Linked DNA regions of Gottschalkia purinilytica. Each later gene encodes a partner of the first gene's protein in a complex. Links are inferred from orthologs where the notes say so. Each region holds a gene or a part of one and is shown in the gene's direction. Other genes may lie near its edges. The genes, in order: secA and secY.

Evidence for each region.
Region 2: the proteins of secA (region 1) and secY are in contact, whole or in part, in a crystal structure (PDB 3DIN), measured with the Thermotoga maritima proteins. The link is inferred for Gottschalkia purinilytica from one-to-one orthologs. Residues at the interface, in WP_004082002.1 of Thermotoga maritima: Glu261, Ala262, Arg263, Lys300, Ala301, Arg302, Thr303, Ile304, Ile305, Leu323, Tyr324, Asp325, Pro326, Val329, Ser330, Tyr333, Ile336, Lys340, Phe345, Val349, Glu363, Phe364, Tyr374, Ser375, Gly376, Gly377, Glu393, Ile395, Thr482, Ser483; in WP_004081795.1 of Thermotoga maritima: Glu108, Gly109, Glu110, Glu111, Ala236, Glu237, Arg238, Arg239, Ile240, Thr241, Ile242, Gln243, Tyr244, Ala245, Arg246, Arg247, Val248, Thr249, Gly250, Arg251, Arg252, Val253, Tyr254, Gly256, Ala257, Ser258, Thr259, Tyr260, Leu261, Pro262.

Annotation. Positions count from the first base shown.
Region 1 is NZ_LGSS01000002.1:93,623-111,356, reverse strand. What follows is about bases 5,457-8,758. They hold secA (preprotein translocase subunit SecA), read left to right. Parts: upstream 5,457-5,816; coding sequence 5,817-8,558; downstream 8,559-8,758. In the rest of the region: pflB (formate C-acetyltransferase), read left to right, coding at 1-2,240; pflA (pyruvate formate-lyase-activating protein), read left to right, coding at 2,253-3,014; CLPU_RS02280 (Crp/Fnr family transcriptional regulator), read left to right, coding at 3,409-4,140; hpf (ribosome hibernation-promoting factor, HPF/YfiA family), read left to right, coding at 4,916-5,443; CLPU_RS02260 (Tex family protein), read left to right, coding at 9,842-11,995; CLPU_RS02255 (GAF domain-containing sensor histidine kinase), read left to right, coding at 12,402-14,237; CLPU_RS02250 (response regulator), read left to right, coding at 14,241-14,630; CLPU_RS02245 (amidohydrolase), read left to right, coding at 14,737-15,903; CLPU_RS02240 (ECF transporter S component), read left to right, coding at 16,310-16,912; tRNA (adenosine(37)-N6)-threonylcarbamoyltransferase complex ATPase subunit type 1 TsaE, read left to right, coding at 17,091-17,558; tRNA (adenosine(37)-N6)-threonylcarbamoyltransferase complex dimerization subunit type 1 TsaB, read left to right, coding at 17,558-17,734. UniProt on the Escherichia coli protein: Required for protein export, interacts with the SecYEG preprotein conducting channel.
Region 2 is NZ_LGSS01000010.1:90,122-99,145, forward strand. What follows is about bases 5,599-8,394. They hold secY (preprotein translocase subunit SecY), read left to right. Parts: upstream 5,599-6,257; coding sequence 6,258-7,532; downstream 7,533-8,394. Other genes in these bases: rpmD (50S ribosomal protein L30), read left to right, coding at 5,606-5,782; rplO (50S ribosomal protein L15), read left to right, coding at 5,813-6,256; CLPU_RS10860 (adenylate kinase), read left to right, coding at 7,561-8,211; map (type I methionyl aminopeptidase), read left to right, coding at 8,211-8,394. Outside these bases: rpsS (30S ribosomal protein S19), read left to right, coding at 1-169; rplV (50S ribosomal protein L22), read left to right, coding at 191-526; rpsC (30S ribosomal protein S3), read left to right, coding at 548-1,216; rplP (50S ribosomal protein L16), read left to right, coding at 1,250-1,693; rpmC (50S ribosomal protein L29), read left to right, coding at 1,683-1,886; rpsQ (30S ribosomal protein S17), read left to right, coding at 1,913-2,167; rplN (50S ribosomal protein L14), read left to right, coding at 2,199-2,567; rplX (50S ribosomal protein L24), read left to right, coding at 2,584-2,892; rplE (50S ribosomal protein L5), read left to right, coding at 2,925-3,467; CLPU_RS10820 (type Z 30S ribosomal protein S14), read left to right, coding at 3,485-3,670; rpsH (30S ribosomal protein S8), read left to right, coding at 3,702-4,100; rplF (50S ribosomal protein L6), read left to right, coding at 4,137-4,676; rplR (50S ribosomal protein L18), read left to right, coding at 4,700-5,068; rpsE (30S ribosomal protein S5), read left to right, coding at 5,087-5,593; more of map, read left to right, coding at 8,395-8,957; CLPU_RS10870 (KOW domain-containing RNA-binding protein), read left to right, coding at 8,979-9,024. UniProt on the Escherichia coli protein: The central subunit of the protein translocation channel SecYEG. Consists of two halves formed by TMs 1-5 and 6-10.

The DNA of each region.
Region 1 (17,734 bases):
AACACTGGGAAGGATTTAAACCTGGAAAATGGCAAGAAGAAATAAATGTAAGAGATTTTATACAAGCTAACTATGAGCCTTATTCAGGAAATGAGAGCTTTTTAGCAGAAGCAAGTGACAAGACATCTATTGTATGGGAAAAATCTGAAGCATTAATAAAGAAGGAAATAAAAGAAGGAATAATAGATGTAGAAGTAAATGAAGTATCAGGTATAAATAACTTTGCACCTGGATATATCGATAAAGCAAATGAAGTTATAGTTGGGCTTCAAACAGATGCACCATTAAAAAGAATAGTTAATCCATTTGGCGGATATAGAATGGTAGATGCTTCATTAAAGGCATACGGATACGAAATGAACAAGGAAGTAGAAAAATATTTTAAGAAATTTAGAAAAACACATAACGATGGGGTATTTGATGCTTATACAAAAGATATGAGAGCAGCAAGAAGTGCAGGACTTCTAACTGGTCTTCCAGATGCTTATGGTAGGGGTAGGATAATTGGAGACTATAGAAGAATAGCACTATACGGAATTGATAAGCTAATAGAAGAAAAGATAAAAGACTTAGATCAATTAGTTGGAGAAGCAAATGATGAATTATTAAGAAGTAGAGAAGAAGTTTCAGAACAAATAAGAGGTTTAATCTCTATAAAAGAAATGGTAGCATCTTATGGATTTGATATTTCAAAACCAGCATCAAATGCTAAAGAAGCAGTACAATACTTCTATTTTGGATATCTATCTGCTGTAAAAGAAAGTAATGGAGCAGCAATGTCACTAGGAAGAAATACTACATTCTTAGATATATATATTGAAAGAGATATTGCAAGAGGAGTACTAACAGAAGAACAAGCTCAAGAGCTTATAGATCAATTAGTTATAAAATTAAGATTAGTAAGACATTTAAGAACTCCAGAGTATAATGACTTATTTGCAGGAGATCCTAACTGGGTAACTGAAGCTATTGGAGGAATGGGAGAAGACGGAAGAACACTAGTTACTAAAACCGCTTTTAGATTTCTTCATACACTTACTAATTTAAGTCCTGCACCAGAACCAAATATGACAGTTCTATGGTCAGAGAATTTACCAGAAAGCTTTAAAAAATATTGTGCAAAAATGTCTGGTGAAACTGGTGCAATACAATATGAGAATGATGATTTAATGAGACCGGAATATGGAGATGACTACGGTATAGCTTGTTGCGTATCTGCAATGCAGATAGGTAAACAAATGCAGTTCTTTGGAGCAAGAGCAAATCTTGCTAAAGCATTATTATATGCTATAAATGGTGGGGTAGATGAATTAAAAGCTGATAAACAAGGAAATCCGTTCTTAGTTATGAATGGAATAGATAAAATTAGTGATGAATATCTTGAATACGATAAAGTAATGAAAAATTACAATAAGGTACTTGAACGTTTAGCAGAGCTTTATGTAAATACGATGAATACTATTCACTATATGCATGATAAATATGCATATGAAGCTGGAGAAATGGCATTGCATGATACAAATGTTCACAGATTTATGGCATTTGGTATAGCTGGACTTTCTTTAGTAGCTGACTCATTAAGTGCTATAAAATATGCAAAAGTAAAACCAATTAGAAATGAACATGGAATAGCTATTGATTTTGAAATAGAGGGAGACTTCCCTAAATATGGTAATGATGATGATAGAGTAGACGATATGGCTGTAGAATTAGTAGAGAGATTCATGACTGAACTTAAAAAACACAAAACTTATAGAAACTCTCAACATACTCTATCGGTGTTAACAATAACTTCAAATGTGGTATATGGTAAGAAAACAGGATCTACTCCAGATGGAAGAAAGAAAGGAGAACCTTTTGCACCAGGGGCAAACCCTATGCATGGAAGAGACGAAAACGGTGCATTAGCTTCACTTAACTCTGTGGCAAAAATACCATATAGAGGAGTATGTCAAGACGGGATATCTAATACATTCTCTATTATTCCAGAAGCATTAGGAAAAGAATATGATACACAGATAAATAACTTAGTAGCTATAATGGATGGATATTTTGGAAAAGGGGCATTTCATCTTAACGTAAATGTATTAAGCCGTACAATACTTGAAGATGCAATGAGCAACCCTGAAAAATATCCGACACTTACAATAAGAGTATCAGGATATGCTGTTCACTTTAACAGATTAACAAAGGAACAACAAATAGAGGTAATTAATAGAACGTTCCATAGAAGTGCTTAGGATGTGATAACTATGATAAAAGGTAGAGTTCACTCTATAGAAACAATGGGTCTAGTTGATGGACCTGGAATAAGAACCGTTGTGTTTATGCAAGGTTGCTCTTTGAAATGTCTTTATTGCCATAATCCTGACACACAATGTATGAAAAATAATAAGAGTAAGCTTTATACAAGTGAAGAAATAGTAAAAATGGCTAAGAGATATGAAATATATTATAAGAAATCTGGAGGAGGTGTGACCTTCTCTGGAGGGGAACCATTAATACAATCAGATTTCTTATTAGAAGTATTAAGAGAGCTTAAAAAGCAAGGAATTAATACTGCTATTGATACTTGTGGGTATGGAAATTTAAAAAATTTAAAAGAAATATTTGAAGTTACAGATAATATATTATTAGATGTAAAACATTTTGATAAAGATATGTTTCAAATTGTAACTGGTAGAGATATGAATCATTATATGAAGTTTATAGATCACTTAAAAGATTATAAGGGTAATTTGTGGATTAGACACGTTGTAGTTCCAGGTTTTACAGATACAAGAGAATCTATGGAGAAATTAGCAAACTTCATACTAAGCATTCCAGCTAATGTAGCTAAAGTAGAAATAATACCTTATCATAAACTAGGGATAGAAAAATACGAAAAATTGGGAATAGAGTACAAGCTTAAAGACATACCAGAAATGGATAAAAATCACGCAAAAGCCCTTGAAAAATATCTTATTTCTATAATAGATAAACAGAAAACGAAGAAAGTATCACTTGTTATATAACAGTTATGTATTTTGCATAACTGTTATACTTATTTACAAGATTATTTTATAGTTTCACTTGTGAAATATCATAAGCTTAAATTTTAATTAATATTAAATATTATTTTATAAAATGTTTTTATAAGTTATATAAATAATATAGATATTTTGACTTAGTCTATAATACATTGTAGATACTCTTATATGATATAATATTAAAATATATACAAGCAAATATATAGATTAACTTGCATATTTAAATATTTTTGCTAGAATAACGTATTAAATATATTAAGATTGCTAAAGCTGTAAGTTAGACTAATCCACTTCATGATAGCGTTATACTATTCACAGGGTAATAAGTTATATAAATATGTATCAAGAGAAGTTAAAAGGTAGAAGAGAGTAAAAGTAGGTGATAATTATAGTTAGGTGTAATAGTGATATTGGGATTTCATGTGATAATTGTGAAAATGATTTGTGTATAAGTCAAATTCCATTACTTTCTAGTTTAAATAAAGAAGAGTTAGCAGAAATTTCAAAGGGTGTAGTTACTACAAAATTTAAAAAAGGTGAACAAATTTTCAATCAAGGAGACACAGGAAATAAGCTTTTTATTATCTGCTCAGGGAAAATTAAGATATATAAGTATACTGCTGATGGAAAAGAACAAATAATGTATATCTTATCAAAAGGAGACTTTATAGGAGCATTCCATTTATTAAAAGAAGATAAGTTTGAATTCTCTGCTCAGGCCCTTGAAAATACTCAGATATGTACTTTAGAAAAAAAAGAATTTGATAAGATTATTTTGAAAAATCCTCATATAACATTAAAAGTTTTTGAAAAAGCTTATGAAAGAATTATTAGGGTAGAGAGATTGGTAGAGCGTCTAAGTACCAATAATTCTGATGCTAAGGTAGCTGCTTTATTAGTTAATTTAGTTAAGGACTTTGGAGAAAAAACAAAAGATGGTATTCTTCTGAATCTTTCAATTAATAGAGAAGAAATGGGAAGTTATGCTGGCATAGCTAGGGAAACTATAATTAGAAAACTTAAGATGTTTGAGGAAATGGAACTAATAGAGTTAATAGGAAACAAGAAAATTTTAATAAAAGATATATCTGCTTTAAAACTTATGGAATAAAAATAATAAAGTAAAATTCTAAACCTTATAGTAGTTTTTACTAGAGGGTTTATGGATTTTACTTTATTTATTTTATATTAAAGATAGGCTACTATCATGTATCATTATTTCCTGTGGAAAAGTAGTTGTATTTTATAATCTATATATTGTGTGTCTTCATATTCTATATACTATAAAAAGAATAAGTATAATTATCAAGAATATGACATTAATAAAAAAAAGTGAAATCCACATATAAAATATATTTTTCCACTACATATACACAACAATTTCCACACAATAGCTTGTACTAATTAACAGTTTTCCACAGAACTATTAACATTATCCACAGAATGGTGTATATGTTTTCCACATGTCAATATGTATAAGGTTATAAAAAAATAATATGATATTTATACACATGGTTGTATATTAATAAAAACATATAAGGCTAATGGTGTAACATAGTGTCATAAACTATGGATTAATAGGTATATATTGATAAAAACTTGTAATATACTGATGTATTATTAGAATAATTATAAAATTGTAATACTTCAATTTAATTTATATTTGCTGAAAATTAATATTAAAAATATATAATTATGAACAAATGTTTAATTTTAAAAAATCTTTCGTTTTTTTGTTGATAACTTTTTTAAGTGGGTATCATTATATAATACAATAATAAAACTTTCTTATTTTACAATAAAGGAAATTTTAAAATTATATAGAATATAATTAATTTAACAAAATATTTATACTTACTTAAAACAACTGAAGGGAGTTGTATATTATGAAAATTAATGTTAGTGGAAAGAATATGGAAGTTACAAATGCTTTAAAGGATATGACAACAAAGAAATTGAGTAGACTTGACAAATACTTCCACGAAGATGTGTCAGCAAATGCTACATTAAGTGTTGAAAAGCATAGACAAATAATAGAAGTAACAATTCCTTTTTCAGGTGCTATACTTAGGGCAGAAGAAACAACTAGTGATATGTATACATCTATAGACAATGTTGTAGATATACTTGAAAGACAAATAAGAAAACATAAGACTAAACTTCAAAAGAGTCAAGGTATTGATACTATTAGATTTGAAAATATTGTATCTCTTCCTGATGAAAAGAATGAAGACCCTAAGATTGTTAGAACTAAGAAATTTGCTATAAAACCAATGGATGAAGAAGAAGCTATTCTTCAAATGGAGTTACTCAGACATAGTTTCTTTGTATTTAGAAATGCAGAGACAGGTGATGTTAACGTAATCTATAAAAGAAAAAATGGGGACTATGGTCTCATAGAACCAGAATACTAAAATGAATCTATAATTGTTTATAATAATAAAAAGGCAGAGAAGTCTCTGCTTTTTTACTGTTTTTTGAAGGATTTTCGTAGGGTTGTAAGGAATTATCATTAATGATAAAATATAATAATAATTGTAAAATAATCGCCAAGAAAATTATGTAAAATTAATTTTAGAATATTTTTAAATAATTACAAGAAATTTTTCTATTGTTTACAATTTTACTTTATTAAATAAGTTAAGTAAATAGTTATTCAATATTTGATATAATCTTAATTAGATTTTATAATTAGGTTTAATCTATTTTGATATCTATATTTTATCAATAAATCTTGCAACGGATAAGATTTAAATAATATAATAATATAACTTGAGGTGAGTTAAATTGAAAAGACTCTTTGAAAAAGTGTTTGGAACACATAGTGAAAGGGAACTAAAAAGAATTGAACCAATAGTAAATAAGATAGAGGACTTAGAAAAGGATATACAAAAACTTTCTGATGATGAGCTAAAAGCTAAGACTCCTGAATTTAAAGATAGACTAGCAAAGGGTGAAACACTAGACGATATATTACCGGAAGCTTTTGCCGTAGCTAGAGAGGCTGCATATAGAGTTCTTGGTATGAAGCATTATAGAGTACAATTAATAGCAGGTATAGTTTTACACGAGGGAACAATTGCCGAAATGAAAACTGGTGAAGGTAAAACTCTTATGGCAACTTTACCGGTATATCTTAATGCTCTTTCAGGAAAAGGCGTACATGTTGTTACTGTAAATGATTACCTTGCACAAAGGGATAAAGAATGGATGGGTAAGGTATATGAATTCCTAGGCTTAAGTGTAGGATGTATACTACATGACATGGAGAATGACGAAAGAAGAGAAGCTTATGCTGCTGATATAACTTATGGTACAAATAACGAATTTGGGTTTGATTATCTAAGAGATAACATGGTTATATATAAAAATGAAATGGTTCAAAGAGGCCTTAACTTTGCTATAGTGGATGAGGTTGACAGTATCCTAATAGATGAGGCTAGAACACCACTTATTATCTCAGGTATGGGAGATAAATCTACAAAGTTATATTTACTTGCAGATAACTTTGTAAAAACATTAACTGGTAGAGTAATAGATCCTAATGAAAAGAAAAATCCATTACTAGATCGTGAATATGTTGAAGAAAAAGTAGACTTTACAATTGATGAGAAAGCTAAGAATGTAACTTTAAGTGAGAAGGGTGTAGCAAAAGCGGAAAAATACTTTAGTGTAGAAAACCTTGCAGATCCTTCAAATGCTGAAATATATCATCATATAAACCAGGCATTAAAAGCTCAAAATATAATGAAAAAAGACATTGACTATGTAGTTAAAGATGGAGAAGTTGTAATTGTTGATGAATTTACAGGTAGACTTATGTTCGGTAGAAGATATAGTGAGGGATTACATCAAGCTATAGAAGCAAAAGAAGGACTAGATGTAAGAAGAGAATCTAAGACACTTGCTACAATAACTTTCCAAAACTACTTTAGAATGTATAATAAACTATCAGGTATGACTGGTACTGCAAAAACTGAAGAATCTGAGTTTAGGGAAATATATAACGTTGACGTTATAGAGATACCTACTAACAGATTATTAGTAAGAAAAGATCATGCTGATGTTGTATATAAGAACGTTGAAGGGAAACTTAATGCTGTAGTAAATGAAATAAAAGAAAAGCATGAAAAAGGTCAACCTGTACTTGTAGGTACTATTTCTATTGAACTGTCAGAAGTTCTTAGTAAAATGCTTAAAAAGTTGGGTGTTAAGCATGAAGTCTTAAATGCTAAGCAACATGAGAGAGAGGCTGAAATAGTTGCACAAGCAGGTAGATATGGATCTGTAACTATAGCTACAAATATGGCTGGTCGTGGTACGGATATAGTTCTTGGAGGTAATCCAGAGTTTATAGCTAAGAATGAAATGAAGAAAAAAGGCTTTAGTGAAGAAATTATCTCACAAGTAGATAGTTTTGCAGATACAGATGATGAAGAAATCTTATCAGCTAGAAAAGTATATAGGGATATTCTAGATAAAGCTAAAGAACAAACAGATACAGAAAATGAGAAAGTTAAAGAAGCTGGTGGGCTTCATATTATAGGTACAGAGAGACATGAATCAAGACGTATAGATAATCAGTTAAGAGGTCGTTCTGGTCGTCAAGGAGACCCTGGTTCTTCAAGATTTTTTGTATCTTTAGAAGATGATTTAATGAGACTATTTGGAAGTGACAAGATAAAGGGAATGATAGAAACATTAGGAATGCCAGATGATGAGCCACTAGAACATAGGCTTCTTTCAAAATCTATAGAAAATGCTCAAAAGAAAATAGAAGGAAATAACTTCAGTATAAGAAAGCATGTACTACAATATGATGATGTAATGAATAAGCAAAGAGAAGTAATATATGCAGAGAGAAGGAAAGTATTAGAGGGAGAAAACTTAAAGGACCACATTCTTTCTATGATTGAAAATACTATAGCAGGTGCTATAGAAATATATACTGCTGATGGTAAATATCCTGAAGAATGGGATATTGTTGGATTAGAAAACTATTTATCAAATTTAATGCCTATAGAAGGTAAAATAGATATAAAAGATGTAGAAAGTTTAACTAAAGAGAGCTTAAAAGACATAATTAAAGAAATAGCTTTTAAACTATATGATGAAAAGGAAGAAGAAATAGGCGATGATGTTTTAAGAGAGCTAGAAAGAGTAATACTTTTAAGAGTTGTTGATACTAAATGGATGGATCATATAGATGCTATGGATCAATTAAAACAAGGTATAGGTCTTAGAGCATTAGGACAAGAAGACCCTGTAAGAGCGTACCAAACAGAAGGTTTTGATATGTTTGAGACTATGATAGATAGTATTCAACAAGAAACAATTAGAAGCTTATATCACCTTCAACAAGCTGAAAACATAGAAAGAGAAAGAGTAGCAGAACCTGTATCAGCAAATCATGGTGCTGAACCTTCAAAGCCAAAAACTGTAGTGGTAAAGGATAAAGTAGGAAGAAATGATCCTTGTCCATGTGGTAGTGGAAAGAAATATAAAAAATGTTGTGGAGCTAATAATTAATCGATCCTAGATTTAAAAGGAGTGGTATGTTTGATTTTTGAGCTAGAAAGTTATAAAGATAAGCTAGCGACTTTTAAGGAGGAAATAAGAGAAATAGGTGTTTCTCTTTGACACAGATAGCCTAAGAAAAAAAGTAGAAGAACTTGAGGCTAAAACTTTTGAACCAGATTTTTGGAATGATACTGAAAAAGCTCAAAAAATAGTTCAAGAGACTAATATCTTAAAAGATAAGTTAATAGAGTATGAAGATATATCAGATAATATTGAAGACTTAGAAGTTATGATAGAGTTAGCTAGTGAATGTGAAGAGGAATCAATTTATGAAGATTTAAAATTGACTACGAATAGTACAGAAAATAAACTAAATAACTTTAAGATAAAAATACTTTTAAGTGGAGAATATGATAAAAATAATGCCATATTGTCGATACATGCCGGAACAGGAGGACTAGAAGCTCAGGATTGGGCAGAAATGCTTCTTAGAATGTATAAAAGATGGAGTGAGACTAAGAAATATTCAGTACAGATACTGGATATTTTATCTGACACTGAAGGTGGAATAAAAAGTGTAACACTTCTTATAAAAGGGATAAATGCCTACGGATACTTAAAGGCAGAAAAGGGAGTTCATAGACTTGTAAGAATATCACCTTTTGATTCATCTGGAAGAAGACATACATCTTTTGCTTCAGTAGATGTATTTCCTGAATTAGATGAAGATGCAGAAATAGATATAAATCCAAGTGATCTTAAAATAGACACATATAGATCAGGGGGAGCTGGAGGACAACATGTAAATACGACAGATTCTGCAATTAGGATAACACATATACCTACAGGAATTGTTGTACAATGTCAAAATGAGAGATCTCAGCATAGTAATAAGGCTACAGCTATGAGAATGCTTATGGCAAAGCTTATAGAGCTTAAACAACTTGAAAAGAAAGAAAAAATAGATGATTTACAAGGACAATACAATCAGATAGGTTGGGGATCTCAAATAAGATCATATGTATTTCACCCTTATAGTCTAGTTAAAGATCACAGAACAAATGCAGAAACAGGAAATATCGACAATGTAATGGATGGAAGTATAGATATCTTCATAAATGAATACTTGAAATATAAGTCAATGAAAAATGATGAAAAATAATGAAAAATAACGAAAAATTGACAAAAATAAGGCTAGAAAGAAATTTCTAGTCTTTTTCTTGTGTTATTCCATTTTTATGTATATAATTAATAAAGTAACTTACTAACACATAAGAAAGGGAGAGAAGACATTGGATATCGTATCTCAATTAGTGAAAGAATTAAATTTAAAACAATTTCAAGTTGAAAATACTATAAAGCTTATTGATGAAGGTAATACGATTCCTTTCATTGCTAGATATAGAAAAGAACAAACTGGAGAATTAAGTGACGTAGTACTTAGAGATCTTTATGAAAGACTTACTTATCTAAGAAACCTAGAGAATAGAAAAGAAGAAGTTATAAGACTTATTGAAGAACAAGGTAAACTTACAGATGAACTTAAAGAAAATATACTAAGTGTAGATACTATTCAAAAAGTAGAAGACCTATATAGACCTTTTAGACCTAAAAGAAGAACTAGAGCAACTATAGCTAAAGAAAAAGGATTAGAACCTTTAGCAAATATTATATTATCTCAAGATATAACTAGTGGAAACATTGATGAAATTGCATCATCATTTCTAAATGAAGATAAAGAAGTAGATACAATAGAAAAAGCTATACAAGGTGCGATGGATGTAGTTGCAGAGGTAATATCTGATAATGCTCAGTTTAGAGATATAATAAGAACAATCATATTTAATAAAGGATTACTTATAACATCAGCAACTAAAGAAGAAGATAATTCAGTATATGAGATGTATCATGATTTTAAAGAGCCAGTAAAGAATGTAGCAAGCCATAGAGTTCTTGCTATAAATAGAGCTGAAAAAGAAAAGGCTATAAGAGTTAAGATAGAAAGCTTAGATGAGGAAATAATACACATATTAAAAGAAAGAGTAATAACAAATAAAGATGCTATAACTACAAAATATCTAGAAGATAGTATAGAAGATAGCTACAAGAGACTTATATTTCCATCTATAGAAAGAGAAATAAGAAGCACTTTAACAGAGAATGCAGAAGAACAAGCTATAAAAGTATTTGGGAAAAACCTAAAGCCACTTTTACTACAATCTCCTATTAAAGGAAAAGTAGTAATGGGATTTGATCCTGCATTTAGAACAGGCTGTAAGATAGCTGTAGTAGACGAAACAGGAAAACTTTTAGAATATACTACTATATATCCTACAGAACCTCAAAACAAAGTAGAAGAATCTAAAAAAACTATTATAGAATATATAGAAAAATATGGAGTAGATATTATAGCTATAGGAAATGGTACAGCTTCTAGGGAGTCTGAAATGATAGTTGCTGATATTTTAAAGGATTTAGACAAGAAGGTTTACTATACTATAGTTAATGAAGCTGGGGCTTCAATATATTCAGCTTCTAAGGTTGCAAATGAAGAATACCCAGATATAAACGTATCTATAAGAGGTGCTATATCTATAGGTAGAAGATTACAAGATCCATTAGCGGAGCTTGTAAAAATAGATCCAAAACACGTAGGAGTAGGTCAATATCAACATGATTTAAATCAAGGTAAGCTTGATGAAACACTAAGAGGAGTTGTAGAAGACTGTGTAAACAGCGTAGGTGTAGACTTAAATACTGCTTCAGTTTCATTATTAAGCTATATTTCAGGGATAGCTCCAAGTGTAGCCAAAAATATAGTAAAATATAGAGAAGAAACAGGAAGGTTTAATAATAGAAAAGACCTTTTAAAAGTTAAAAGACTAGGACAAGCTACATTTGTACAATGTGCTGGTTTTTTAAGAATAGAAGATGGAGATAATCCACTAGATAATACATCAGTCCATCCAGAATCATATGATGTAGCACTTAAACTTATAAAAAGACTAGGACTTACAGAAAATGATATAAAAGAAGGAAAGCTAAAAAACATAGGTACTAAAATACAAGAAGATGAACTTACAGATTTAGCAAATGAACTTAAAATAGGACTTCCAACGTTAAAAGATATAATAGAAGAACTTGAAAAGCCAGGTAGAGATCCGAGAGATGAAATGCCAAAACCTATATTTAGAACAGACGTATTAAAAATTGAAGATTTAAGAACAGATATGATAGTTACAGGCACTATCAAAAATGTTGTAGATTTTGGGGCTTTTGTAGATATAGGGGTAAAACAAGATGGGCTTATTCATATTTCAAACTTAAGTGAAAAGTATATTAAAAATCCAATGGATGTAGTATCTGTAGGGGATATAGTTAATGTTAGAATAGTAGAAGTAGATAAGGATAAAAGTAGAATATCATTAAGTATGAAAGGTTTGTAATAATTTTTATAAAGAGGTCTCTTGAAAAGAGTACCTCTTTTTTTATATAATTTATATATATACTACGTAAGTCCTATAGAAAATATCTTTAGTAGAATTAAAAATACTAGTTTAGGCGTGTGATAACGATTTCCTGGCAATATATCTCAATTTTATTAAAAAAACTACAATTTTATACAATTTGATTAATACTTATTTATTTGGTAGCATATAGTCATATATGGGACTAATATATTATATTTTTATAAAACATTACAAACCAAACTAAAATAAAATCATTGCTGTTTGTAGGAATTATCTAATATATTTATGTAAAAAGAGGAAAACTTGTATCAAATAAAGAATTATTCGTTCAAGCATAAATGAAAAGCTTTATGGAAACAGCGTGTGACGGGAGAGAGTATAATTGATTAAGAAAGTTAGTTCTTTAGAATTCGAATCGGGGGCATTATGTGGAATATTGAGTACAAGTTTGGAAAACAGCCCACTAGAAATATTAATTAACTTAGTTAAAGAAACAATGAATGATGACGGATGTATAATACTTATATGTAATAGTCTTAGAGTGTATACAAGTCAAAAAGAAACTATAAAGAAATGGGGATTTGATTATCACGAACTTGTAAAAACGAGGAAGTTGACACATAGATTATACGTAGATTCTACATTTAAAACTAGAGAAGAAAGAGTAAACGAAATAAAGTACGGATTAAGAAGATGTGAGGAAGAAGGATTCAAAAAAATATTAACTCATGTTCATATGGATAAAATAGATACTGACGAGAATAGCCGAATGTTATATAACTTTATTAAAGATATTAAAGAGGTTTGTAAGGATGCAAATATGATGACTTTTGCAAGTTACGAAATGGACAACCTTACAGAAGAAAACTTTTATAAGCTAATTCCTATACACAGCATGTTAATGTTAAGCGAACATGAGTATGTATACTCTCTAGATAATATAAGAAATAAAGAGAGTGAAATTTTTCTTAAGTACATAAGAAGCTTATTCATTGATAAGAAACTATTATATAGTGAAAATAAGAAACTAGAGCTATTAAATGAACTCATACTAGAAACTTCATATATGACTAGTAGTGATGAGTTACTAAATATTTCTTTAAAGAAAATATCAGACATTATAGGTGCCGATTTTGGATATATAATTAACAATAATAAAGGTAGCATAGATGTAATTTCTCAATACAACGTTCCAAATGATTACTTAGAAGATGTAAAGAAAATAGAAATAGAAGAGGAAGATATTCTGAATATACTAGAAAAGGGTACTTGTATAAGAATGGCTGATATGCAAGGTAAGTATGCTTTTGTAAGTAAAAAGTATAATCTCAATACTATTATAGAAATACCTTTGGTTTTCATGAATGGTTTGCATATAGGTATTATGAGACTATTTTCTATTAGACAAGCTTATGACTTCTACCATCATGTATCATTTTTAGAAGCCGTGTCAAATACTATAACTAGCTTGCTAGAAAGACAAAAATATGTAGATGATAATCAACGAAAATTAATAATGTCTGAAAAGCTTAGAGTACTAGGAGAACTTGCAGGTGGCATAGCACATGATTTTAATAATATACTTACAACTATATTAGGATTTTCTCAGATAGCCATGAATAAATTATCTGATAGTGAAATAAAACAGTATATACAAACTATATATAGTTCTTGTTTAGATGGAAAGTCTATAGTGGAGAAAATACAATCTTTTAGTAGAAAAAATACAAATGTAAAGAAAGAAGTTAATTGTATTAATGATATAGCTAGAAGTGCTATAGAAATGGCTAAACCCAAATGGAAAAATTATTATGAAACTGGTGGAATAAAGTTTCATGTTATAGAAAAGTTAGAGTCAACGAGTAATATACATTGTAATCAATATGAGATAAAAGAAGTAATACTCAATATAATATTAAATGCTATGGATGCCATGGAAAAGGGTGGAACTTTAACAATCAGAACTTATGATGATGATGAGAATACAATAGTTGTAGAAATAGAAGATACTGGATCAGGTATGACTGAAGAAGTAAAAGAGAATTTGTTTGAACCTTTCTTTAGTACAAAAGGAGCTAAAGGAACAGGTCTAGGTCTTAGTATATCTAAAAATATAATTTATAGTCATGGCGGATATATTGAGGTACATAGTGTTCCTGGAGAAGGCACTTTGTTTAAAATTTATTTACCTAAAACACTTGAAATTAATGAAAAATAACATATGTGTACTAACGAACTACCAAAATTTGAAAATATAGAAGCTCTAGTTGTAGATGATATGAAAGAAGTTGGAAAAACAATAGGTTCTCTTTTAACAGTGTTAGGAATAAATTCTGATATAGAAAATTATAGCAGTAAAGTTGAAAGTCTAATTAAAGAGAAGGAATATGATATAATAGTTTGCGATCTTGCTATGCCTGTACTTAATGGAATAGAAGTTTCAAGAATAGTTAAATCATATAATAAAGATATTAAGTTCATACTAATGACAGGTTGGCCAGATGATATAAAAAATGAAAATTTAGAGACCGTAGATGTAATGTTACAGAAACCTTGTACCCTAGAAGTTATAGCATCTACAATTGACAGTTTGATCAATCATCCTACCTAAAAGATGACTGAAGGATAAAGTGAAACAATACAAGTTATATTTGTATTGTTTTATTTTATCAAGTTAAGTCTTATAATCTTATTGTGAGAAACTAAGGAGGAAATTTATGATACTAATAAAGAATGCTAAAATATACAAAGGAACAGGAGAAGTTATTGAAAATGGAAGTATACTTATAGATAAAGGTAAAATAAAGGAAATCAATAATAATATAAAAGTAGAAGAAAATGTAGAAACTATAGATGTAAAAGGTAAAATAGTTACACCAGGATTCATAGATGCTCACTGTCATCTTGGAATATTTGAAGATGGTATAGGATTTGAAGGAGAAGATGGAAATGAGGAGGTTGATCCTGTTACTCCACATTTAAGAGCAATAGATGCAATAAATCCTATGGACAGAACTTTTAAAGAGGCATATGAAGGTGGGGTTACTACAGTAGCTACAGGTCCTGGCAGTGCTAATGTAATAGCAGGGCAATTTGCTGTTATAAAAACATATGGTAAAAGAATTGATGATATGATAGTAAAGGAATCAGTAGCTATGAAAGTAGCATTTGGAGAAAATCCAAAGAGGGTATACGAGAGTCAAAAAAAATCTCCAGTAACTAGAATGGCTACCGCTGCTATATTAAGAGAAAGTTTATTTAAAGCTAAGGCTTATGTTAAAAAGGTAGAGAAAAATTTAACGACAGGTATAGATCCATATGAATTTGATATGAAGTTAGATGCTATGTCAAAAGTAATAAATAAGGAGATTCCATTAAAAGCTCATGTACATAGAGCTGACGATATATTTACTGCTATAAGAATAGCTAAAGAATTTGAGGTAGGCATTACCTTAGATCACTGTACAGAAGGACATCTCATAGCTGACTATATAAAAGAAGAAAATATATGTGCAATAGTAGGACCGAGCTTAACTGATAGATCTAAGTTTGAACTTAAAAATCTAACTTTTGAAACTCCATCTGTACTTCATAAGGCTGGAGTAAAAATAGCAATTATGACAGATTCTCCAGTAATACCACTTCAATATCTTCCACTATGTGCAGGACTCTCTATAAAAGCAGGTCTAGATGAAGAAACTGCTTTAAAGGCTATAACAATAAATCCAGCTGAAATACTGGGAATAGAAGATAGAGTTGGAAGTATAGAAGTAGGCAAGGATGCAGATATAGTAGTGTTTGATGGACATCCGTTAAAAGATATAGGCTGTAATACACTTTTAACTATGATCAATGGTAATATAGTTCATAGAGAAGGAATATAATTAGAGAATGGAAGATTTAATATGATATACAAGGAATATTCCAATATATTGTATACAATAAAGATAAAAGTAGTTGAGATTGATTTGACATAAAAAAATATGTGTGAAATAATGATTACTGTAAAAGTGAATAAAAATTATTCTTATTCTTCAGGGCAGGGTGAGATTCCCGACCGGCGGTAAAGTCCGCGAACTGCTTTGCAGTTGACTTGGTGAGATTCCAAGACCGACAGTATAGTCTGGATGGAAGAGGTTTAAGGATGTTAGATTAGTATTTTTTTAATCTAAGTACTTAATATAACTTGAATATCATGCCCTGAGATTTTATCTCAGGGCTTTTTGTATAAGTATATATAAATTTATTAATTATTTAACAATAAAGTTTATATAAAAAGGAGATGAGTGTATGGAAAGGATAAATAAAAGAATTAGTACTGCATTATTAACGAAAATATCAGTATTGTCTGTAATATCATTTTTAATAATGTATATAGAAGTACCTATGTGGTTTACACCGGAGTTTCTTAAAATCGATTTAAGTGATTTACCTGCACTAATAGGTTCATTTTCTTTAGGTCCTATTGCAGGAGTAGTTATTGAACTTGTAAAGAATTTATTGAAGTTTGGACTAAAGGGTACCACTACTTTAGGAGTCGGAGAAATAGCAAACTTCATAGTAGGGGCTATATATGTATGGACAGCAGGATATATATATAGTAGATCAAATAATTTTAAAGGTGCCGTAAGAGGTATGTTATTTGGAACTATAGTAATGAGTGTAGTGGCATCAGTATTAAACTATGTATTTTTAATACCTTTTTATGCTAAATTATATGGATTACCTATTCAAGCATATATAGACATGGCTAAGGCAGTTAATAAGTATGTAGTAAGCTTTGAAACATTTATTATATTTGGAATTTTACCGTTTAATATATTAAAAGGAATTTTGGTGTCACTAGTAACTATGCCTTTATATAAAAGATTAGGGAGTATAATTAGTAAATAAATATATTAATTCTTGATAGTTGATAGGATTTATTGAGGATATAATATATTGCTTAATATTATGAACTATAAAATAATGCAAAAAGACTAATAGAAATAGGTATATAAATTCTATTAGTCTTTTTATTGTACATATTTGTTAAAGTGGATATAATATTTTTGAATGGATAAAAGAGAGGATGAAACAATTGATAAAAATTACTACAAGTAGTCCTGAAGAAACTAAAAATATAGGGTATAGACTTGGAAAGCTCCTTAAAGGTGGAGAAATTATATGTATGAATGGAGACTTAGGAGCAGGAAAAACGACATTAACTCAGTCTATAGCAGAAGGACTTGAGGTAAATGACTATGTTACTAGTCCAACATTTACTATAGTAAATGAATATGAAGGAAGACATAAGCTATATCATTTTGATGTCTATAGAATAGGTGAAATAGATGAAATGTATGATTTAGGATATGAAGAGTACTTTTATTCAGATGGAGTTACTATAATAGAATGGTCAAGTATGATAGAAGAGATACTACCTAAAGAGAGATTGAATATAGAAATAAGAAAAGGTTATAGCTCAGATAATAGAGAATTAATTATAAATAGTTTTGGAGAAAGATACGATGAAATAATTAAGGAGTTGAAATCATAATGAAAGTATTAGCAATCGATACCTCAAGTACAGTTGCTACAGTAGCTATAATGGATGATGAAAAACTAATAGGAGAATATACGATAAATGATAAAATGACTCACTCTCAAAAGTTAATGCCAATTATAAGGGACATAATGAAAGCTTCTGATTTAAATATAGATGAAATAGATGTG
Region 2 (9,024 bases), on another replicon or contig:
TATATTTCCACAAATGATAGGACACACAATAGCTGTTCACGATGGAAGAAAGCACGTGCCAGTTTATATAACTGAAGATATGGTTGGTCATAAGTTAGGTGAATTTGCTCCTACAAGAACATTCAAAGGACATGCAGGACAAACAGAAAGATCAACTTCATTAAGATAGAAGAAAAAGGAGGGACTTCGAGTGGAAGCTAGAGCTATCGCCAAATATGTGCGTATTGCCCCAAGAAAGGTGAACTTAGTAGCTGCTGAGATAAGAGGTAAAAGTGTTGATGAGGCACTTGCTATATTAAAGTTTACACCTAAAAGAGGTGCTAAAATACTAGAAAAAGTTCTAAAATCAGCTGTTGCTAATGCAGAAAATAACTTTGATATGGATAGAGAAACTTTATATATATCGGAAGCATACGCAAATCAAGGACCTACATTAAAAAGATGGAGACCTAGATCGCAAGGTAGAGCGTATCAAATATTAAAAAGAACAAGCCACGTAGGTGTAGTTCTTGGAGAAAGAGAATAAGACAAGAAGGAGGGATAGTACATGGGTCAAAAAGTAAATCCACACGGACTTAGAGTTGGTGTAATAAAGGATTGGGATTCTAAATGGTATGCTGACAAAAAAGATTTTGGAGAATACTTAGTAGAAGACAATAAAATCCGTAAGCACGTTAAAAAAAGACTATTAATTGCTGGTGTATCAAGAATTGAAATTGAAAGAGCGGCTAATAGAGTTAAAGTTACGATAAATACTGCTAAACCAGGAATGGTTATAGGTAAAGGCGGTCAAGGAGTAGAGCAACTTAGAAAAGAACTAGAAAAGCTAACTAAGAAAAATGTTTCAGTTAATGTTGAAGAAATAAAAGTTCCGGAATTAGATGCTCAATTAGTAGCTGAAAATATAGCTGGACAATTAGAAAGAAGAATTTCTTTCAGAAGAGCTATGAAGCAATCTATACAAAGAAGTATGAGAGCAGGAATTAAAGGTATCAAAACTTCTGTATCAGGAAGACTTGGTGGAGCTGATATGGCTAGAACAGAAGGATATAGTGAAGGAACTATACCACTTCAAACAATAAGAGCAGATATTGATTATGGATTTGCTGAAGCAGATACAACTTATGGAAAAATAGGAGTAAAAGTTTGGTTATATAAAGGTGAAGTTCTTCCTACTTCAAAAGTAGAAAGTAAGGAAAAAAGCACTGAAAAATAATAACTAAATTGCGTAGGAAGGGAGGAAATAGTTATGTTAATGCCTAAAAGAGTAAAGCGTCGTAGAGTACACAGAGGTAGAATGACAGGTAAAGCTACTCGTGGAAATAAGATAACTTACGGTGATTATGCATTACAGGCTTTAGAACCAGCTTGGATTACATCTAATCAAATAGAAGCTGCCAGAAGAGCTATGACAAGATACGTAAAAAGAGGGGGTAAAATCTGGATTAAGATATTCCCTGATAAACCAATAACTCAAAAACCTGCTGAAACTCGTATGGGTTCTGGTAAAGGATCACCAGAATATTGGGTAGCTGTAGTTAAGCCAGGTAGAGTATTATTTGAAATGTCCGGTGTAGCAGAAGATGTGGCAAGAGAGGCTATGAGACTAGCTATGCATAAACTGCCAATAAAATGTAAATTTATCACACGCCAAGATGCGAATGAAGAGGGTGGTGAAGCTAATGAAAGCTAATGAAGTTCGTGAACTGACTAGTCAAGAGTTAGGAAGTAAATTAGTAGAGTTAAAAACTGAATTATTCAATTTAAGATTTCAATTAGCTACAGGTCAACTTGATAACCCTATGAGAATAAAAGCAGTTAGAAAAGATATTGCCCGTGTAAAAACTGTAATAAGACAAAGAGAAATACAGGAAGCTAACGCATAATAGTTTCGAAAGGAGGGCTAACCAAGATGGAAAGAGGAAATAGAAAAGTTAGAACAGGCCGTGTTGTAAGTGACAAAATGGATAAAACTGCAGTTGTTGCGGTAGAAACTTTTGTGTCACATCCACTTTATGGGAAACAAGTGAAAAGAACAACTAAGTTTAAGTGTCACGATGAAAATAATGAATGTGGAATAGGCGATACAGTAAAAATAATGGAAACTAGACCGTTAAGTAGAGAAAAAAGATGGAGACTAGTTGAAATTATAGAAAAAGCTAAGTAATCCTTACGGTTGTGAAAGGAGGTCATATAAGATGGTTCAAAATGAATCACGTTTAAAAGTTGGAGATAACTCTGGAGCTAAAGAACTATTAGTAATCAGAGTATTAGGTGGATCAAATAGAAGATATGCTAACATAGGTGACATAGTAGTTGCTTCAGTTAAAAGTGCAACGCCAGGCGGTGTTGTGAAAAAAGGTGACGTAGTTAAGGCAGTTGTGGTAAGAACAACTAAAGGAATAAGAAGAAAAGACGGAAGCTACATCAAATTTGATGAAAATGCTGCTGTTGTTATAAAAGAAGATAGATCACCAGTAGGTACTCGTATCTTTGGACCAGTTTCAAGAGAGCTAAGAGAAGGAAACTTCATGAAAATAATATCATTAGCACCTGAAGTACTATAAGAGGAGGTGTAGGATAATGCATGTAAAAAAAGGTGATACAGTTGTTGTTATAGCTGGAAAAGATAAAGGTAAAGTAGGAAAAGTGCTAACATCTTTACCAAAGAAAAATAGAGTTATTGTTGAAGGTGTAAATATAGTTACTAAACACAAAAAACCAACTCAACAAATGCAACAAGGTGGAAGAATTGAACAAGAAGGTGCAATTCATGCATCAAATGTAATGTTATATTGTAATAAAGACAAAAAAGGTGTTAAAGTAGGAGCTAAAATAGAGAACGGAAACAAAGTAAGAGTATGTAAAAAATGTGGTGAAGTTCTAGACTAATAAGTATTAACGCCGAAAGGAGGTTCACGATAATGACTGCACGTTTAAAAGAAAAATATAGTAAGGAAGTTGTTCCAGCTCTAATGGAAAAATTCCAATATAAAAATATAATGCAAGTACCAAAATTAGAAAAAATAATTTTAAACATGGGTCTTGGGGAAGCTAGAGAAAACCCAAAAATCCTAGAATCAGCAACAGAAGAATTAGGGCTTATAACAGGACAAAAACCTGTAGTAACTAGAGCAAGAAAATCTATTGCTAACTTCAAGCTTCGTGAAGGTATGCCAGTAGGGGCTAAGGTTACATTAAGAGGAGAAAAAATGTACGAATTCCTTGATAAATTAATGAATATTGCTCTACCAAGGGTAAGAGACTTTAGAGGAGTATCTAATACATCTTTCGACGGAAGAGGAAACTACGCTTTAGGTATTAAAGAGCAATTAATTTTCCCTGAAATTGAATATGATAAAGTTGATAGTATAAAAGGATTAGATGTTATAGTTGTGACTACAGCTGAAACAGATGAAGAAGCCAAGGAGTTCTTAACTCTTATGGGAATGCCCTTTAAAAAGTAGAGAAGGAGGGGAAACTAATGGCTAAAAAAGCTATGGTAATCAAACAAAAAAGAAAACAAAAGTATAGCTCAAGAGAGTATAATAGATGTAAAATTTGCGGTAGACCTCATGCTTACTTAAGAAAGTTTGGAATTTGTCGTATTTGCTTTAGAGATTTAGCATATAAAGGTGAAATTCCTGGGGTTAGAAAAGCAAGCTGGTAATGAGTCTTAAAATGGAAGGAGGTAGACTGTAATGGTTATGACAGATCCAATAGCAGATATGCTTACAAGAATTAGAAATAGCAATAATGCAAAACATGATACTGTAGATATTCCGGCTTCTAATATGAAAAAATCATTAGCTAATATTTTATTAGAAGAAGGTTTCATAAAAGGGTTTGATGTAATAGAAGATGGTAAGCAAGGAATCATAAGAGTACAGTTGAAATACGGAAAAGATAATGAAAAAATAATAACTGGACTTAAAAGAATATCAAAGCCAGGATTAAGAGTTTATGTTAAAAGTGATGAGATACCAAGAGTATTAGGCGGACTTGGTATAGCAGTTCTTTCAACATCAAAGGGGATAGTTACTGATAAAGTAGCAAGAAAAGAAGCAGTAGGTGGAGAAGTAATCTGCTACGTATGGTAATAAATTAACATAAACTAATGAACGGGAGGTGCAACTATGTCAAGGATAGGATTAAAGCCAATAACTATTCCAAGTGGAGTAGATTTCAAAGTTGATGCTAATAACTATGTTGTGGTAAAAGGACCAAAAGGAACGTTAGAACAACAAGTTAGCAAAGACTTAGGTATAAATGTAGAAGATAATGTAATCAATGTAACTCGTCCAAGTGACAGAAAAAACCATAGATCATTACATGGTTTAACTAGAACTTTAATAGCTAACATGATTGAAGGTGTTAGTGATGGATATGTAAAAACATTAGACATCGTTGGTGTAGGTTACCGTGCACAAAAACAAGGTAAAAAATTAGTGCTAAGCTTAGGATTTTCTCATCCAGTAGAAATGGAAGATCCAGAAGGAATAGAAGTAGAAGTTCCTTCAAACAATAAAATTATAATAAAAGGTATAGATAAGCAAAAAGTTGGTAACTATGCTGCAGTAATAAGAGAATTAAGAAAACCTGAGCCATATAAAGGTAAAGGTATAAGATATGAAAACGAAGTGGTAAGACGTAAGGAAGGTAAGACAGGTAAGTAGGAATAAGAAGGGAGTGATAGCAGGTGCTTAAAAAAGTGAACAGTAACAAAAAGAGACAAAAGAGACATATGAGAGTAAGAAAAACTGTAAATGGAACTCCTGAGAGACCAAGATTAAATGTGTACAGAAGTCTTAATCATATATACGCACAAATAATTGATGACGTTGCTGGAAAAACTTTAATTTCAGCTTCAACTTTAGATAAAGAGCTGAAAGAAAAAGTATCATCAACTGGTAATAAGGAAGCAGCTAAAGAAGTAGGAAAACTTGTAGCTAAAAAAGCCTTAGAAAAAGGAATTGAAACAGTTGTTTTTGATAGAGGCGGATACTTATACCATGGAAGAGTAAAAGAACTTGCTGATGGAGCAAGAGAAGCAGGATTAAGATTCTAGGACGAAGGAGGGAAAAAAATGAGCCGTGGACGTATTGATGCTAACGAATTAGATTTAAAAGAAAGCGTAGTAAGCATAAATCGTGTAACTAAAGTTGTTAAAGGTGGTAGAAACTTTAGATTCAGTGCCCTTGTAGTTGTTGGTGATGAGAATGGGCACGTTGGCGTAGGAATGGCTAAAGCCTTAGAAGTTCCTGAAGCTATAAGAAAAGCAATCCAAGATGCTAAAAAACATATAATAAAAGTACCTATGGTTGGAACAACAATTCCTCATGAAACTATAGGAGAATTTGGAGCAGGTAAAGTTTTATTAAAACCAGCTGCAGAAGGTACTGGAGTTATCGCAGGTGGTCCAGTTCGTGCGGTTATAGAATTAGCTGGTATAAGAGACTTAAGAGGTAAGTCTTTAGGCTCCAATAATCCAAGAAACATGGTTAATGCAACTATGCAAGCTTTAAGTCAACTTAAGAAAGCTGAAGAAGTTGCTAAGCTAAGAGGAAAAACTGTAGAAGAGTTACTAGGTTAGGGGGGAAGCACCTTGGCTAAAATACAAATAAAATTAATAAGAAGTAAAATAGGAAGATCAGAAAAGCAAGTTAGAACAATTGAAGCTCTTGGATTAAGAAAAATTGGTCAAATAGTTGAAAAAGAAGATACTCCTCAAATCAGAGGTATGGTAGAAAAAGTTAAGCATATGGTTGAAGTTACTGAATAATATGATCTTAAAATAGAGGAGGTGTAAAGCATGAAATTACATCAATTAAGACCGAACGTAGGTGGAGGAAGCAAAAATACTAAAAGATTAGGTAGAGGTACAGCTACTGGACAAGGAAAAACTGCCGGTAGAGGACAAAAAGGTCAAAAGTCACGTTCAGGTGGTGGTGTAAGACCTGGCTTCGAAGGAGGGCAAATGCCTTTATATAGAAGACTACCTAAAAGAGGATTTACAAATATATTTGCTACAAAATATGTTATAGTAAATCTTGAAGATTTAAACAGATTCGATGATAATACAGAAATAACTCCAGAACTACTAATTGAATCAGGTCTTATCAAGAAGTTAGAAGATGGAGTTAAGATTTTAGGAAACGGTGAGTTAAATAAAAAATTAACTGTCAAAGCTAATAAATTCAGCAAATCTGCTGCTGAAAAGATAGAGGCAAATGGGGGAAAAGTAGAGGTGATTTAAATTGCTATCAACTCTTAAAAATGCTTGGAAGATTCCAGAGCTAAGAAAGAAAATGTTATTTACATTATTCATGTTGTTTATATTTAGACTGGGATCTAGCATTCCTGTGCCAGGGGTAAATAAAGAGGTAATAGCTCAAATGTTTAATCAGCAATCAGGAGGGCTATTAGATTTTCTTAACTTGATGGCAGGGGGAGCCTTTAAAGACTTTACTATCTTTGCACTGAACATATATCCTTATATTACAGCTTCGATTATACTGCAATTGCTTACTATAGCAATACCGAGTTTAGAATCGTTAGCTAAAGAGGGAGACGAAGGTAGAAAGAAAATATCCAAGTATACTAAATATTTGACGATAGTATTGGCAATAGTTCAGGCGTTAGGCCTTAGTGTAGGATTTTTCAATCAAGCTATAGTTGATAAGAGCTTTATTTCAGTAGCAGTTATAGTTATTACTTTAACTGCAGGTACTGCTTTCCTAATGTGGTTAGGACAACAGATTACTGAAAAAGGTATAGGAAATGGAATATCGTTGTTAATATTTGTGGGAATCGTGTCAAGAGCACCTGGTGGAGTAATAAAAATATTCCAACTTTATAAAGCTGGGGAAGCGAAGATACTTTCTATATTGGCTTTCTTAGTAATAGCTTTAATTATAATAGTTGCAGTTATAGCTATACAGGAAGGACAAAGAAAGATTCCTGTTCAGTATGCTAAAAGAGTTGTAGGTAGAAAAATGTACGGAGGACAAAGTACACATATACCTATAAAAGTATTAATGGCTGGTGTTATTCCAGTTATATTTTCAACTTCATTATTAAATTTCCCGCAAATTATAGCATTGTTCTTTAAAGGTAATTTTGCTGAGTTTGTTAAAAATTATTTGACACTTAACGGAACAGCGGGAATTTGGATATACTCAATATTAAATGTAATTCTGATAATTTTCTTCACATATTTCTATACAGCTGTTCAATTTAATCCTATTGAATATGCGAATAACTTGAAACAGTATGGTGGATTTATACCTGGAATAAGACCAGGAAAGCCAACATCTGATTATTTAAGTAAAGTTATATCAAAGATAACACTTGCTGGAGCAGTAACATTAGCTATAATAGCTACACTTCCAGTTATTGTAGAAGCGATAGTAAGATTAAAAATCCACTTTGGTGGTACAGGATTATTAATCGTTGTAGGAGTTGCATTAGAGACTATGAAACAGATAGAATCACAAATGCTTACTAGACACTACAAAGGTTTCTTAAAGTAAAATATTAACTCCTTAGGAGATGATATAATTGAGACTTATTTTATTAGGACCACCTGGAGCTGGAAAAGGAACTCAAGCATCAGGTATAGTTAAAAAATATGGAATACCACATATATCAACAGGGGATATATTCAGAAAGAACATTAGTGAAGGAACTGAATTAGGTAAAAAAGCTAAAGAGTATATGGATCAAGGACTACTAGTTCCTGATGAGTTAGTGGTAGCTATCGTGAAAGATAGACTAGTAGAAGAAGATTGTAAAGAAGGATTTTTACTAGATGGATTTCCAAGAACAGTAGCGCAGGCAGATGCTTTAGATATAGAGATTAAAAACTTAGAATATTGTCTAGATAAAGTTATAAATATAGATGTAACTAAAGAAGAGCTGATCGAAAGAGCAGTAGGAAGAAGAATATGTAAAGAATGTGGAGCTACCTACCATATCAAATTTAATCCTACGAAAGCTGAAGGAAAATGTGATGCTTGTGGTGGTGAGCTTTATCAAAGAGAAGACGATACAGTAGAAACAGTAACTAAAAGAATAGAAGTTTATTTAGAACAAACTAAACCCCTAATTGATTACTATGAAAAAAAAGGTGTGTTAGTAAACATTGATGGAAAACAAGATATTGATAAGGTCTTTTCTGACATAGTAAATGCTTTAGGGAGCGATAAGTAATGATAATATTAAAGAGTCAACGAGAAATTGAGAAAATGAGAATGGCAGGAAGGGTTGTAGCTGAAACCCATGCCTTTCTCAAAGAAATAATCAAGCCTGGTATAACAACTAAGGAACTTGATGAAGCTGCAGAGAAGTTTATTAAAGAAAAAGGTGCTATACCTGCTTTTAAGGGTTATAATGGATTTCCGGGAAGTATATGTGCATCAGTAAATGAAGAAGTAGTACATGGAATTCCTGGGTTAAAAAAGTTAAAAAATGGAGATATTATTAGTATAGATATAGGCTCAATAGTTGATGGATATTATGGAGATGGAGCTAAAACTTATCCAGTTGGTGAAATATCTGATGAAGATAAGAAACTTATAGAAGTCACTAGACAGTCATTCTATGAAGGAATAAAATTTGCTAAGGTAGGCTATAGACTTACAGATATATCGCATGCTATACAAAAATATGTAGAAAGTAATGGATTTTCTGTAGTCAAAGATTTTGTTGGTCATGGTATAGGTCAAAATATGCATGAGGAACCTCAAATACCTAACTTTGGTCCTCCAGGAAAAGGACCTAGACTGCAAGCTGGTATGGTCTTAGCAATAGAACCTATGGTAAACGTAGGAACTTATAGAGTAAATGTATTAAGTGATAACTGGACAGTAGTAACGGTTGATAACAAAAACTCAGCACATTATGAACACACTATAGCTATTACTAACGATGAACCATTAATACTAACTTCGTTATAATCCATACGAGAGGTGAAACTTATGGAAACCACTAATGATATTAATATAGGTCAAGTGGTAAGATCTA